DNA from 2 places in the Nonomuraea sp. KM90 genome. Region 1 is predicted to be linked to the other one. Evidence: riboswitches for the same ligand, from Rfam matches in the RefSeq annotation. Region 1 holds a riboswitch; the other holds the start of a gene.
The links. A riboswitch is a leader RNA that binds a small molecule or an ion and turns the genes downstream of it on or off. The one in region 1 is predicted to bind glycine.

Region 1 (7,151 bases):
CGCAGGTCAGGCCCAGGTTGTGCTCGATGCCGATCTCGGCCGCGTTCTCCACCTGCTCGGGCGTGCCCCCGAGGACCTCCGTGAGCCCGGCCGAGGCCATCGAGCAGGCCGAGCCGACCTCGCCCTGGCAGCCCACCTCGGCGCCCGAGATCGAGGCGTTCTCCTTGAACAGCACGCCGATCGCGCCGGCCGTCAGGAGGAAGCGGACCACGCCCTCGTCGTCGGCGTGCGGGACGAAGCGGGTGTAGTAGGTCAGGACGGCCGGGATGATGCCGGCGGCGCCGTTGGTGGGGGCGGTGACGATGCGGCCGCCGGCGGCGTTCTCCTCGTTGACCGCCAGCGCGAACAGCGTGATCCAGTCCATCGCCTGCAAGGGGTCCTTCTCGGCCGACTCCGACTGCAGGCGGCGGTGGAGCTGGTTGGCGCGGCGCTTGACCTTGAGCCCGCCGGGCAGGACGCCCTCCTTGGAGATGCCGCGGCGTACGCAGTCGGACATGACCTGCCAGAGGTTCAGCAGGCCCTGCCTGATCTCCTCCTCGGTACGCCCGAACGCCCGCTCGTTCTCCAGCATGACGGCGGAGATCGACAGGCCCGTGTTCGAGCAGTGCTTGAGCAGCTCCTCGCCGGTGGTGAAGGGGTAGGGCAGCACGGTGTCGTCCGGCTTGATGCGGTCGGCGCCGGTGGCCTTCTCGTCCACGACGAAGCCGCCGCCGACCGAGAAGTACACCTTCTCCCTGAGCCGCTCGCCGGAGGCGGAGTAGGCGGTGAAACGCATGCCGTTCGGGTGCTCGGGCAGCGAGATCTTGCGTTCGAAGACGAGGTGCTCGCCCACGACGAACGGGATCTCGTGCGTGCCGAACAGCTTGACCGTGCCGGACTCGCGCATCTCGGCGATGCGGGCGTCCACGGTGTCGACGTCGACCAGCTCCGGCTTCTCGCCGGACAGGCCGAGCAGGACCGCCTTGTCGCTGCCGTGGCCCTTGCCGGTCAGGCCGAGCGAGCCGTACAGGATGGCCTCCACGCGCGCCACCTGGTCGAGCAGGCCGTCCTGGTGGAGCCCGCGGGCGAACTTGTGGGCCGCCGCCATCGGGCCGCCCGTGTGGGAGCTCGACGGGCCGATGCCTATCTTGAAGAGGTCGAAGACGCTGATCGCCATTGATGTGCGCCCTTCCTGAAGGGCCGGGGCCCGGAACTAGCGGGCCCCGGCGAATGGGTCAGGACTCGGTGCCCGAGGTCAGCGCCGTGTACTCCTGGGCGGAGAGCAGGTCCTCGGGGTCGCCTTCCATGCGCACCCGGAACATCCAGCCCTCGCCGTACGGGTCGCTGTTGGCCAGGCTCGGGTCGTCCACGATGGACTGGTTGACCTCGACGATCTCGCCCCCGACCGGGCTGTAGATCTCGTTCACCGACTTGGTGGACTCCACCTCGCCGACGGAGTCGCCCTGCTCGACGCTCGCACCGACCTCGGGGAGCTGCACGAAGACGACGTCACCAAGGGATTCGGCGGCGAAGGCCGTGATGCCGACGGTCACGGTGAGGCCGTCGTCGAGGCCGGCCACCCACTCGTGCTCCTTGGTGTAGCTCAGGTCGTCAGGGATGTTGCTCACTTGTTCCTCCTGTAAAAGGGCAGCTCAACCAGGTCCATAGGTTCATGGCTGCCCCGGATGTCCACGGCCAGGCCTGATCCGGCGCCGGTGTCCACATAAGCCATCGCGATGGGCTTTCCCAGAGTCTGGGAAGGCGCACCACTGGTGACCTCGCCGACGACGACGCCGTTCTCGGTTACCGGGTAGCCATGGCGCGGCACCCGGCGGCCCCGCGCGACGAGGCCGACGAGCCGGCGTCGGGGCGCGTCGTCCTTGACCGCCTCGAGCGCCGACCTGCCGACGAAGTCGCCCGGCTTGTCGAATTTCACCACCCTGCCCAGCCCCGCGTCGAACGGAGTGAGCTGCTCGCCCAGTTCGTTCCCGTACAGCGGCATGCCGGCCTCGAGCCTGAGCGTGTCGCGGCTGGACAGGCCCGCCGGCCGCAGCCCGTGCGGCTCGCCGGCCGCCATGAGGGCGTGCCACAGCGGGACCGCGTCCTGGTTGGCCACGAACAGCTCGAATCCGTCCTCGCCGGTGTAGCCGGTACGGGCGATGAGCGCCTGCCGGCCGTCCACCAGGCCCGGCAGGCCCGCGTAGTACTTGAGCCCGCCGAGGTCGGCGTCGGTGAGCGTGGCGAGGATCTCCTGGGAGCGGGGTCCCTGGACGGCGATCAGCGCGTACTGGTCCGAGCGATCCTCGACCACCACGTCGTACGTCTTTGTACGATTTTTCAGCTCATTACCGACTTTTTCATAGTTCGAGGCGTTGGCCACGACCATGAACTCCTCGTCCCCGAGCCGGTAGACGATGAGGTCGTCGAGCACCCCGCCGCGCTCGTTCACGATCATGGTGTACCTGGCCCGGCCGGGAGCCAGCGCCGACAGGTGGCCGACCAGCGCGTAGTCCAGCGCCTGCCCCGCCTGCGGCCCGGTCAGGAAGATCTCGCCCATGTGCGAGAGGTCGAACAGCCCGGCCGCCTCGCGAACGGCCTTGTGCTCCGCGGACTCGCTGCCGTACCGGAGCGGCATGAGCCACCCGGCGAAGTCGGTGAGCGTGGCGCCGAGGCTCTCGTGAACGTCTCGTAGCGGTGTCGGTCGGGACATTTGTCGCACCTCAGGACAGGATTGGATGCCAGCATCCTCCCCCTCTGTCATCGATGCCTGAGAGCTTCGCCCGAGCTTTGCCGGACTTTCACCTTCGGCGAGGCCCGCGGGCCTGCTTTCCAGAGGTCACCTTGCCCGTGCGGTCCTTTGCCTTGAGAGGTTTGCGGGGAGGGCTTGCTCCTTCAGGGACCCTGACCGGCTGTCAGGGTGCTCTCCCGCACGGTTTCACCGGTGATGTCCGCCAGCCTAGTGGGGTTACGGGGCTGTTGTCGCGTTCTGGGTGGGGTCGTTCAGCAGGCCGCCACGAGAGCCTCGAAGAGCGCGTGGTCCTCGGCGGCCTCCGGGTGCCACTGCACGGCCACCGTGAACCGTCCCGCGAACCGTCCCGAGTCCAGCTCCACGGCCTCGATCGTGCCGTCCGCGGCGGTGGCGGTGACCGTGAGGCCGGGGGCGAGGCGGTCGACGGCCTGGTGGTGGTAGTGCGGGACCGTCACGGGGCCCTCGCCCAGCGCCTTGGCCAGGCGGGTGCCGGGGGCCGGGGTCACCGGCAGGTGCCCGAACCGGCCGGGGCCCGGGCAGTGGTCGGTGTGGCCGACCGCGTCGGGCAGGTGCTGGAGGAGGGTGCCGCCGAGGGCGACGTTGAGGACCTGGAGGCCGCGGCAGACGCCGAGGTAGGGCAGGCCGGCGTCGAGCGCCGTCGCGAGCAGCGAGAACTCGGCCTCGTCACGAAATTTCCGGACGTAGCCGGTGCGCTCTTGCGCGTCCTGGCCGTACCTGGCCGGGTCGATGTCGCCGCCACCGGCCAGGATGAGCCCGTCCAGGCCGGGTACGACCCCGGCGGGATCGCCGGCCGGAGGCAGCAGGACGGGCTGCCCGCCGGCGCGGACGACCTGCTCCACGTACATGTACGGCAGCAGCGCGGCGGTCGTGTCCTGCCACACCGTGAACGAGGCGGGCTCGACGTAGCACGTGATGCCGATGATGGGACGCCGCACGGCGACGGGACCTCCTAGAGCGGTGTGACGTAGGCGCCGGAGATGCCCCCGTCCACCAGGAACTCGCTGCCCGTGATGAACGAGGCGTCGTCGCTGGCCAGGAACGCCACCGCCGCCGCGATCTCCGACGCCTCGGCGAAGCGGCCCACCGGGATGTGCACCAGCCGCCGCTGCGCCCGCTCCGGGTCCTTCGCGAACAGCTCCTGCAGCAGCGGCGTGTTCACCGGCCCCGGGCACAGGGCGTTCACCCGGATGCCCTCCCTGGCGAACTGCACGCCCAGCTCCCGCGACATCGCCAGCACCCCGCCCTTGGAGGCGGTGTAGGAGATCTGCGAGGTCGCCGAGCCCATGACGGCCACGAACGACGCGGTGTTGATGATCGAGCCCTTGCCCTGGCGGCGCATGTACGGGATGGCGTGCTTGCAGCACAGGTAGACGCTGGTCAGGTTCACCTCCTGGACGCGGCGCCAGGCCTCGATGCCGGTCTCCAGGATGGAGTCGTCCTCGGGGGGCGAGATGCCGGCGTTGTTGAAGGCGATGTCCACGCTGCCGTAGGTCTCGTACGCCGTGGCGAACATCCGTACGACGTCGTCCTCGCTGGTCACGTCGGCCTTGACGAACAGGCCGACGACTTCGCTCGCCGCCTTGCCGCCCGCCTCCTCGTCGATGTCCACGCAGACCACCTTGGCGCCCTCGTCGGCGAACCTGCGGGCCGTGGCCAGCCCGATCCCGCTGCCCGCGCCGGTCACGACCGCCACCCGATCCTGCAACCGCTGCATGTCACTCCCTGTCCATCGGTCGTTCACTCCGCTAATTGTTCACTCCGATGAAATGAAGACGTTCTTTGTCTCGGTGAACGCCGCCAGGGCGTCCGGGCCGAGTTCCCGGCCGAGGCCGGACTGCTTGAAGCCGCCGAACGGGGTCCAGTAGCGGACGGAGGAGTGCGAGTTCACCGACAGGGCCCCCGACTCGACGGCCCTGGCCACGCGCAGCGCCCGGCCGACGTCACGGGTCCAGATGGAGCCGCTCAGGCCGTAGGGCGTGTCGTTGGCGATGCGTACGGCCTCCGCCTCGTCCTCGAACCGCGCCACCGACACGACCGGCCCGAAGATCTCCTCGGTGAACGCCCGGTCGGTGACGTCGGGGGTCAGCACGGTCGGTGGGAACCAGTAGCCCCTGCCCTGGGGGCAGGACCCCTGGAGGTAGGGGGCGCCCTCGACGAAGCCGCGCACGCGGTCGAGGTGTTCGGCGCTGATCAGGGGCCCCATCTCGGTGGACTCGTCGAGGGGGTCGCCGACCTTGACGCCCTGTACGGCGGGTGCGAGCAGGGCCATGAACTCGTCGTACACGGAGGACTGGACGAGCAGGCGGGACCTGGCGCAGCAGTCCTGTCCCGCGTTGTCGAAGACGGCGTAGGGCGCGGTGCCGGCCGCCTTCTCCAGGTCGGCGTCGGCGAAGACGATGTTCGCCGACTTGCCGCCCAGCTCCAGCGTGATCCGCTTGACCTGGCGCGCCGCCTTGGCGGCGATCTCCTTGCCCACCTCGGTCGAGCCGGTGAACACGATCTTGGCCACGTCGCGATGCTCGACCAGGCGGGCCCCCGCGACCTCCCCTGCCCCAGGCAGGACCTGGAGCACCCCCTCGGGGAGGCCCGCCGCCAGGGCCAGCTCGGCCAGCCTCAGCGCGGTCAGCGGCGTCCACTCGGCCGGCTTGACGATCACCGTGTTGCCGGCCGCCAGCGCGGGGGCGACGCCCCACGACATGATCAGCATGGGGAAGTTCCACGGCACGATGACCCCGACGACGCCCAGCGGCTCCTGGAACGTGATGTCCACGCCCCCGGGCACCGGGATCTGCTTGCCGTGGTTGCGCTCCGGGGCACCGGCGTAGAAGTGCAGGACGTCGCGTACGGCACCGGCCTCCCAGCGGGCGTTGCCGATCGGGTGCCCGGCGTTGACCAGCTCCAGCCGCGCCAGCTCCTCCCCGTGCTCGCCCACCAGGTCGGCGAAGCGCCTCAGCAGCCGCGCCCGGTCGCCCGGCGACACCTCGCGCCAGGCGGGGTAGGCCTTCCTGGCACGCTCCACCGCCCGGTCGACCTCCGCCGCGTCGGCGAGCTCGACGTCCGCGACGACGTCCTCGGTCGCCGGATTGATGATTTTCATGCCTCACATCCGCTCGAAGCCACGGAACAGCTCCCAATCCGTCACAGCCGCGGCGAACGCGGCCAGCTCCACCCGCGCGTTGTTCGCGTAGTGCTCGACCACGTCCTCGCCGAACCTCTCGCGGGCCAGCTTCGACCCCTCGAACAGCGCGAGGGCGTCGCGCAGCGTGTGCGGCACGGTCTCGGCGCCGCTGGCGTAGGCGTTGCCCTCGAAGGCGTCCTCCAGCGGCAGCTCGGCGTCGATCCCGTACAGGCCGGCCGCGATCAGCGCGGCCACCGCCAGGTACGGGTTCACGTCGCCGCCCGGCACCCGGTTCTCCACGCGCAGCGACTGCCCGTGGCCGACGAGCCGGAGCGAGCAGGTGCGGTTGTCGACGCCCCACTTGACGGCCGTGGGGGCGAAGCTGCCGGGGACGTAGCGCTTGTAGGAGTTGATGTTGGGGGCGTACAGGAGGGTCAGCTCCCGCATGCAGGCGAGCTGGCCCGCGATGAAGCGGGCGCCGAGCGGCGAGAGCCCGTGGGGCCCCTCGCCCGCCATCACCGGGTCCCCCTCCTGGGAGCGGAGGGAGATGTGGATGTGGCAGGAGTTGCCCTCGCGCTGGTTCGGCTTGGCCATGAAGGTGATCGACCGGCCCTCCTGGGCGGCGATCTCCTTGGCGCCGGTCTTGTAGATGACGTGGTTGTCGCAGGTCCTGAGCGCCTCGTCGTAGCGGAAGGCGATCTCGTGCTGGCCGAGGTTGCACTCGCCCTTGGCGGACTCGACGTAGAGCCCGGCGCCCTCCATCTCGCGCCGGATCCGCCGCAGCAGCGGCTCGATGCGGGCCGTGCCCATGAGCGAGTAGTCGACGTTGTAGAGGTTGGCCGGCACCAGGTCCCGGTAGGACCGCTTCCAGGCGTCCTCGTAGCTGTCGTCGTAGACCACGAACTCCAGCTCGGTGCCCACGTACGCGGCCAGGCCCCGGTCGGCGAGGCGGGCGAGCTGCCTGCGCAGGATCTGGCGGGGCGAGGCGGTCACGTCGCCGCCGCCCTCCCAGCCCAGATCGGCCATCACCATCGCGGTCCCCTCGTGCCACGGCACCCGCCGCAGCGTCTCGAGGTCCGGCTTCATCACGAAGTCGCCGTAGCCCCGGTCCCAGGACGACATGGCGTAGCCCGGGACGGTGTTCATGTCCACGTCCACCGCGAGCAGGTAGTTGCAGCCCTCGGAGCCGTGATGCAGGACCTCCTCGAGAAAGTAGCGTGCCGACAGCCTCTTGCCCTGCAACCTGCCCTGCATGTCGGCGATCGCGAGGAGCACGGTGTCGAT
Region 2 (7,151 bases), on a different contig from region 1:
GCAGCGCCTGTCCGAGCTCGTCAGCTCCTCGCGGGCGGCCTTCGGCGTGCGGTTCGACCCGGTCGGCGAGCGCATCGCCCTGGTGGACGAGAAGGGCCAGCTCATCAACGAGGAACGCGCCCTGCTCGTCGTGCTCGACCTGGTCGCCGCCGAGCGCCGGGGCGGCCAGGTGGCCCTGCCCGTCACCACGACCAGGGTCGCCGAGCAGGTCTGCCGCTTCCACGGCGTACAGGTGCAGTGGACCTCCACCGCGCTCGACGCCCTCACCTCGGCCGCCGCGAGCCCCGACATGATCTTCGCGGCCGACGGGCGCGGTGGGTTCGTGGTCCCGGAGTTCAGCCCCGCCATCGACGGGCTGGCCGCGTTCATGCGCCTGCTCGGCCTGGTCGCCCGCACCCGGCTGTCGCTCAGCCAGATCGACGCCAGGATCCCCGAGGTCAAGCTGCTCAAGCGCACCGTGCCCACGCCGTGGGCGGCCAAGGGCGCCGTCATGCGCTCGGTCATCGAGGCCGCCGAGTCCGAGCCGGAGGGCCACCGCGTCGACACCACCGACGGCGTGCGGGTGGCCCGCGAGGACGGGAGCTGGGTGCTGGTCCTGCCCGCCGCCGCCGAGCCGGTCACCGACCTGTGGGCCGAGGCGTCGGACGTCGACAGCGCCCAGGCGCTGCTCGAACGGTGGGCGCGCATCGTGGAGCAGGCCGCCGGCTGACCTCGTCGCACACGCGTCACACGCCGTCACGCACAGCGACCGGAGACGATCGGGAAAGGCTTTGCCGATGACGTGCACAGAGAGTGCCGCAAGATCGTAATGTAGAAACGCGCGGCGGCATGGACCACGGGGCGGGGGCGACGGTAACTTTGTCTGCGTCCAAACCAAAGTGCAGCGCCCCGCCTTGACCTTTGCCGCTGATCAGCGTAAGTTGCGGCATTCGCAAACTTGAAAAAGCGAAGCGAGGCGCGCCCTGAGCACCGTCGCCGCGTCTTCGCGGTAGGAGGCCGAGCCGATCGATGCCGAGCGTCTACTGCACGCAGTGCGGGCACGCCAACCCCGAGGATGCCCGTTTCTGTTCCCGCTGTGGGTCACCGCTGACCAGACCCGAGGTCTCCGGGGACACCACATCGACGATCTCCGTCGCGGGAATCGAGGCGTACGAGGCTGAGACGGGCGACATGCTCCTGGCCGAGCGGGCTCTGGTCGAGCAACTGCCCCCGGGCACGGCGTTGCTCACGGTGACCAGGGGTCCCAACCAGGGGAGTCGCTTCCGGCTCGACAAGGAGCTGACCACGACGGGGCGCCATCCGGAGAGCGACATCTTCCTCGACGACATCACGGTCTCCCGCCGCCACGTCGAGTTCTACCGCCACCGCGGCGGCCAGTTCTCCGTGCGCGACGTGGGCAGCCTCAACGGCACCTACGTCAACCGGGAGCGGATCGAGGAGGTTCCCCTGCACTCCGGAGACGAGGTGCAGATCGGCAAATTCCGCCTCGTCTTCCTGATGCGGGGCACCGCCGGCGTATGAGTGAGCGACCCTTGGACATGGCTCAGCACCCCGGGTTCACGGGGCCGGAGGCGCCGTGAGCTCCCAGGCGGCGCGGTCGCACATGAGCATCGGGGAGGTGCTCGCGCTCCTGCAGGGCGAGTTCCCCGATGTCACGATCTCCAAGATCAGGTTCTTGGAGGGCGAGGGGCTGATCGAGCCCGAGCGCAGCCCCTCCGGCTACCGCAAGTTCACGCACCTGCACGTCGAGCAACTGCGCTTCATCCTCACCGAGCAGCGTGACCACTACCTGCCGCTGCGGGTGATCAAGGACCGGATGGCGGAGAGCTTCGGCCGCCCGCGTGAGGTCCGGCAGGCGCAGGAGGTCCGGTTCAGCCGGGCGGAGCTGCTCGAGGCCGCGGGGATCGACGACGAGACGCTCACCGAGCTGGAGGACTACGGCCTGCTCGCCCCGGTGGCCCGGCGCTACGACGAGGAGGCGCTCAAGGTGGCGCGCACGGTCGGGGCGCTGGCCCGGTTCGGCCTGCACGCCCGCCACCTGCGGGCGGTCAAGGCGGCGGCCGAGCGCGAGGCGGGGCTGGTCGAGCAGACCGTCGCGCCGATCCTCAAGCGGCGCGCCCCCGGCGCCATCGGTGAGGCGGACGAGGTCGCCAGGGAGCTTTCCACGCTTCTGCTCGACCTGCACGCATCCCTTGTGCGCACGGGTGTCCGTTCGGTCCTGGGACGTTGAGACCGTAGCGAGCTGGGAGGCGGGGGCACATTCCAGGCCCGCTGGGTGTTACGTTGAATTGCAGAAGCCAGTCAGCAGAAGCGATGATCGAAGAGCTGTGCCGGGTGACCGGTCAGGAATACGGAGCAGCCCGTGTTGCAGATGGAGGTCGTGGGCGTTCGCGTTGAAATGCCCACTAATCAGCCGATCGTCTTGCTCAAGGAGGCTCACGGGGAACGGTTCCTTCCTATATGGATCGGCATGACGGAGGCCACGGCGATCGCCCTGGCCCAGGCTGAGGAGCCGCCGCCGCGGCCGCTCACCCATGACCTTTTCCGTGACGTGCTGAGCGCCCTGGGTGTCGGCCTGCGGGCGGTCAACATCGTCGCGCTGCGCGACGGCATCTTCTTCGCCGATCTGGTCTTCTCCAACGGTGTGGAGGTGAGCGCCCGGCCGTCCGACTCGATCGCGCTCGCCCTGCGCACCGGGGCCCGGATCTTCGCCAGCGAGGAGGTCGTCCAGGAGGCCGGAGTGATCATCCCGGACGACCAGGAGGACGAGGTGGAGAAGTTCAGGGAGTTCCTTGACACGATCACTCCCGAAGACTTCGGCAGGGCGGGGTAGGTATTTCAGTGCATTTACGCTTCACGACGCGCCGAGCCGGATCGTTGACTGAGCATGGTCACGGTCCTACGGTGCAAGTGAAACCCGTGGTCGCCCTTTACGAACCCCCAGATCAGGCCACGGGATGAGAGAAAGCCGGAGGTCCGCGTGGCGGTCAGCAGCGGCGAGGGAAAGACGGCCGGCCAGGAAGATCCGGTGCGGCGCGAGAGCGCGCGGCAGCGTGCCGGGGAGCAGGGTCTGCTCTTCGACGAGCAGCCGTCGGCGTTGCCGGGCGACATCGGATACCGCGGGCCGACGGCCTGCGCCGCGGCCGGCATCACCTACAGGCAGCTCGACTACTGGGCGCGCACGGGCCTGGTGGAGCCGACGATAAGAGCCGCGCAGGGCTCCGGCTCCCAGAGGCTCTACAGCTTCCGCGACATCCTCGTACTCAAAGTCGTCAAGCGGCTCCTGGACACCGGGGTGTCGCTGCAGCAGATCCGCACGGCCGTGCAGCATCTGCGTGACCGCGGGGTCGCCGACCTCGCGCAGATCACGCTCATGAGCGACGGCGTCAGCGTCTACGAGTGCACCTCGGCCGACGAGGTGATCGACCTGCTCCAGGGCGGCCAGGGCGTGTTCGGCATCGCGCTCGGGCGAGTCTGGCGAGAGGTCGAGGGCTCCCTCGCGGAGCTGCCGGGGGAACGCGCGGCGGTCGAGGACAACGTCCCGGCCGACCATCCCGCTGACGAGCTGGCTCGCAGGCGCCGCGCGCGCCGCACCGGCTGAACACTTCGAAGACCGTCGGGGCAGGCCGGTGAACGGCAAACGGGGCTTAGCGTAGTAATCTGGGACAGCAAGGCTGACGACCCCGTGCGGGAGAGTCCTCGGGCCCCCTGGGCCCCGGGGCGCCGAAGGAGCAACCCTCCCCGGAATCTCTCAGGCATCCTGTACCGCTCGGGTGAGGCAACTCTGGAAAGCAGGTGCGCCCGCCAGGCGCGTCTCACCGACGGTGCAAGCCCCCGCAGGGGTGAAGCTCTCAGGTCGCGGCACCGCGCAGGTCGTGGATCGCGCTGACAGAGGGGGAGATCCGGCACTCGTCCGCGCCCTGGCGCCGGTCTCCATAGCCTCGGGAGGCACACCCCATGACCGATCTGTCCGCTCCGCCGTTCTCGTCAAGGCACATCGGCCCATCGGAGTCCGAGCAGCAGCGCATGCTCGAGGCCGTCGGCTTCGAGTCCGTGGCGGACCTGGTGGCGGTGGCCGTCCCGGAGGCCATCAGGGCCAAGGACCGGCTCAAGCTGCCCGCCGCGATCGGCGAGGCCGAGGCCATCGCCGAGCTGCGCGCTCTGGCCGGGCGCAACCGGGTGCTCACCTCCATGATCGGCCTGGGCTACTACGACACCGTCACGCCCGCGGTCATCCGCCGCAACCTGCTGGAGAACCCGGGCTGGTACACCGCCTACACGCCGTACCAGCCGGAGATCTCGCAGGGGCGCCTGGAGGCGCTGCTGAACTTCCAGACGGTCGTCTCCGACCTCACCGGCCTGCCCGTCTCCGGCGCGTCGCTGCTGGACGAGGCCACGGCCGCGGCCGAGGCCATGACGCTGGCGCGCCGGGCCGGCAAGTCCAGGAGCGACGTGTTCGTGGTGGACGCCGACGCGCTGCCCCAGACCAAGTCCGTGCTCGCCACCCGGGCCGAGCCGCTCGGCATCACGCTGGTGGAGCACTCCCTGGAGGGCGAGTTGCCCGAGTGCTTCGGCGTGCTCGTCCAGTACCCGGGCGCGTCGGGCCTGCTGCGCGACTTCCGTGCCCTGGCCGCCGCCGCGCACGAGGCGGGCGCCCTCGTCGTGGCCGCCGCCGACCTGCTGGCCCTGACGCTGGTCACCGCCCCCGGCGAGCTGGGCGCCGACATCGCGATCGGCTCCTCGCAGCGGTTCGGGGTGCCGTTCGGGTTCGGCGGGCCGCACGCCGCGTACATGTCCGTACGCGAGGGCCTGCAGCGCCAGCTCCCGGGCCGGCTCGTGGGCGTGTCCGTCGACGCCGACGGCGACCCCGCCTACCGCCTGGCCCTGCAGACCCGCGAGCAGCACATCCGCCGCGAGAAGGCCACCAGCAACATCTGCACCGCGCAGGTGCTGCTCGCCGTCATCGCCGGCATGTACGCCGTCTACCACGGCCCCGAGGGACTGCGCGGCATCGCCCACCGGGTGCACCGCCATGCCACCGCCCTGGCCGAGGGGCTGCGCGGCGCCGGCGTGGAGGTCGTGCACGGCGAGTTCTTCGACACCGTGCTCGCCCGCGTGCCCGGCCGGGCCGGCTCCGTCGTGGCCGCCGCCGCCGAGCGGGGCGTCAACCTCTGGCAGGTGGACGCCGACCACGTCTCCGTCGCCTGCGACGAGCAGACCGGCGTCACCGAGGTGGCCAAGGTGCTGGCGGCCTTCGGAGCGGAAGGCACGGAGCCCGACCCCGAGGCCGCCGCCGACGCGCTGCCCTCCTCGCTGCTGCGCGAGACCCCGTACCTGACCCACCCGGTCTTCCACGCCCACCGCTCCGAGACCGCGATGCTGCGTTACCTGCGCAGGCTGCAGGACAAGGACATCGCGCTCGACCGTTCGATGATCCCGCTCGGCTCCTGCACGATGAAGCTGAACGCGACCACCGAGATGGAGCCCATCACCTGGCCCGAGTTCGCCGCCGTCCACCCGTACGCGCCGGCCGACCAGACCGAGGGCTACCGCGAGCTGATCGGCACGCTGGAGGGCTGGCTGGCCGAGGTGACCGGCTACGACGCCGTCTCCATCCAGCCGAACGCCGGCTCGCAGGGCGAGTTCGCCGGGCTGCTGGCCATCCGCGCCTACCACCGCGCCAACGGCCAGGGCGAGCGGGACGTCTGCCTCATCCCGTCCTCCGCCCACGGCACGAACGCCGCCAGCGCCGTCATGGCCGGCATGCGCGTCGTGGTCGTGGCCTGCGACACCGACGGCAACGTGGACCTGGCCGACCTCGACGCCAAGATCGACAAGCACCGTGACGCGCTGGCCGCGATCATGGTGACGTACCCGTCCACGCACGGCGTGTACGAGGAGACGATCACCGAGGTGTGCGCCAAGGTGCACGAGGCCGGTGGCCAGGTGTACGTGGACGGCGCCAACCTCAACGCCCTGGTCGGCCTGGCCAAGCCCGGCGAGTTCGGGGCCGACGTCTCCCACCTCAACCTGCACAAGACCTTCTGCATCCCGCACGGCGGCGGCGGCCCGGGTGTCGGCCCCGTCGCGGTGCGCGGCCACCTGGCCTCCTACCTGCCCGGCCACCCCCTGCACAACGGCACGCCGGTCGGCCCCGTCTCGGCCGCCCCGTACGGGTCGGCGGGGATCCTGCCGATCTCGTGGGCGTACATCAGGATGATGGGCTCCGAGGGCCTCACGGCCGCGACCGAGCAGGCCATCCTGTCGGCGAACTACCTGGCCCGGCGGCTGGCCCCGCACTACCCCGTGCTGTACACCGGCCGCGGCGGCCTGGTCGCCCACGAGTGCATCGTCGACCTGCGCCAGATCACCAAGGAGACCGGCGTCACCGTCGACGACGTGGCCAAGCGCCTCATCGACTACGGCTTCCACGCGCCGACGATGTCGTTCCCCGTGGCCGGGACGCTCATGATCGAGCCGACCGAGAGCGAGGACCTCGGCGAGCTCGACCGGTTCGTGGACGCGATGGTCGCCATCCGCGGGGAAATCGCGAAGGTGGCCTCCGGCGACTACGACAAGACCGACAACCCGCTGCGGAACGCGCCGCACACGGCGGAGTCGGTCAGCGCGGACGAGTGGCCGCACCCGTACGCGCGCAGCGAGGCGGCCTACCCGCTGCCCTCCCTGCGCGACGGCAAGTACTGGGTGCCGGTGCGCCGTATCGACCAGGCCTACGGCGACCGCAACCTCGTGTGCTCCTGCCCTCCCCTGGAGGCGTACGAGGACTGAGGCGTGCGGGGGCGGGCGCCGTCAGGCGTCCGCCAGTCCTTCGGTGTCAAGTGAGCAGACATGATCGCCAGAAGTGGTTAGGCTCGGTCCGACCGTCGCCACAAGGAGCTCTCTTGACGTCCTCAGAGCTGGAGACCCCGCCCCTCGACACCGCCCGCCTCCTGGCCGAGCGCGGTGACCTCGATGCCGCCGCCGCCATCCTGGGCGAGCTCGCCGCCGACCCCGAGCAGCCCGACCGGGCGCAGGCCGCCGTCGGGCTCGCCGTGGTGCTGGAGCAGCGCGGCGACATGGAGGCGGCCCGGGCCGCCGCCAGGACCGCCCTGGCCACGGGGCATCCCGAATACGCCGCGCAGGCCGCCTGC

Region 2: linked by a shared signal. The riboswitch ahead of gcvP (aminomethyl-transferring glycine dehydrogenase) and the one ahead of gcvT (glycine cleavage system aminomethyltransferase GcvT) in region 1 are both predicted to bind glycine.

The regions. Positions count from the first base shown of each region.
Region 1 is NZ_JBQQCB010000003.1:203,060-210,210, forward strand. It holds gene ACTWPW_RS05415 (L-serine ammonia-lyase) at 1-1,156, opposite strand, end outside; gene gcvH (glycine cleavage system protein GcvH) at 1,215-1,607, opposite strand; gene gcvT (glycine cleavage system aminomethyltransferase GcvT) at 1,604-2,689, opposite strand; glycine riboswitch at 2,724-2,819, opposite strand; glycine riboswitch at 2,820-2,917, opposite strand; gene ACTWPW_RS05430 (gamma-glutamyl-gamma-aminobutyrate hydrolase family protein) at 2,980-3,684, opposite strand; gene ACTWPW_RS05435 (3-oxoacyl-ACP reductase) at 3,699-4,463, opposite strand; gene ACTWPW_RS05440 (aldehyde dehydrogenase family protein) at 4,503-5,846, opposite strand; gene ACTWPW_RS05445 (glutamine synthetase family protein) at 5,850-7,151, opposite strand, start outside.
Region 2 is NZ_JBQQCB010000157.1:13,900-21,050, forward strand. It holds gene ACTWPW_RS56630 (sugar phosphate nucleotidyltransferase) at 1-709, shown strand, start outside; gene ACTWPW_RS56635 (FHA domain-containing protein) at 1,009-1,521, shown strand; gene ftsR (transcriptional regulator FtsR) at 1,577-2,230, shown strand; gene ACTWPW_RS56645 (bifunctional nuclease family protein) at 2,363-2,833, shown strand; gene ACTWPW_RS56650 (MerR family transcriptional regulator) at 2,981-3,601, shown strand; glycine riboswitch at 3,679-3,778, shown strand; gene gcvP (aminomethyl-transferring glycine dehydrogenase) at 3,958-6,789, shown strand; partial or broken gene ACTWPW_RS56660 (tetratricopeptide repeat protein) at 6,903-7,151, shown strand, end outside.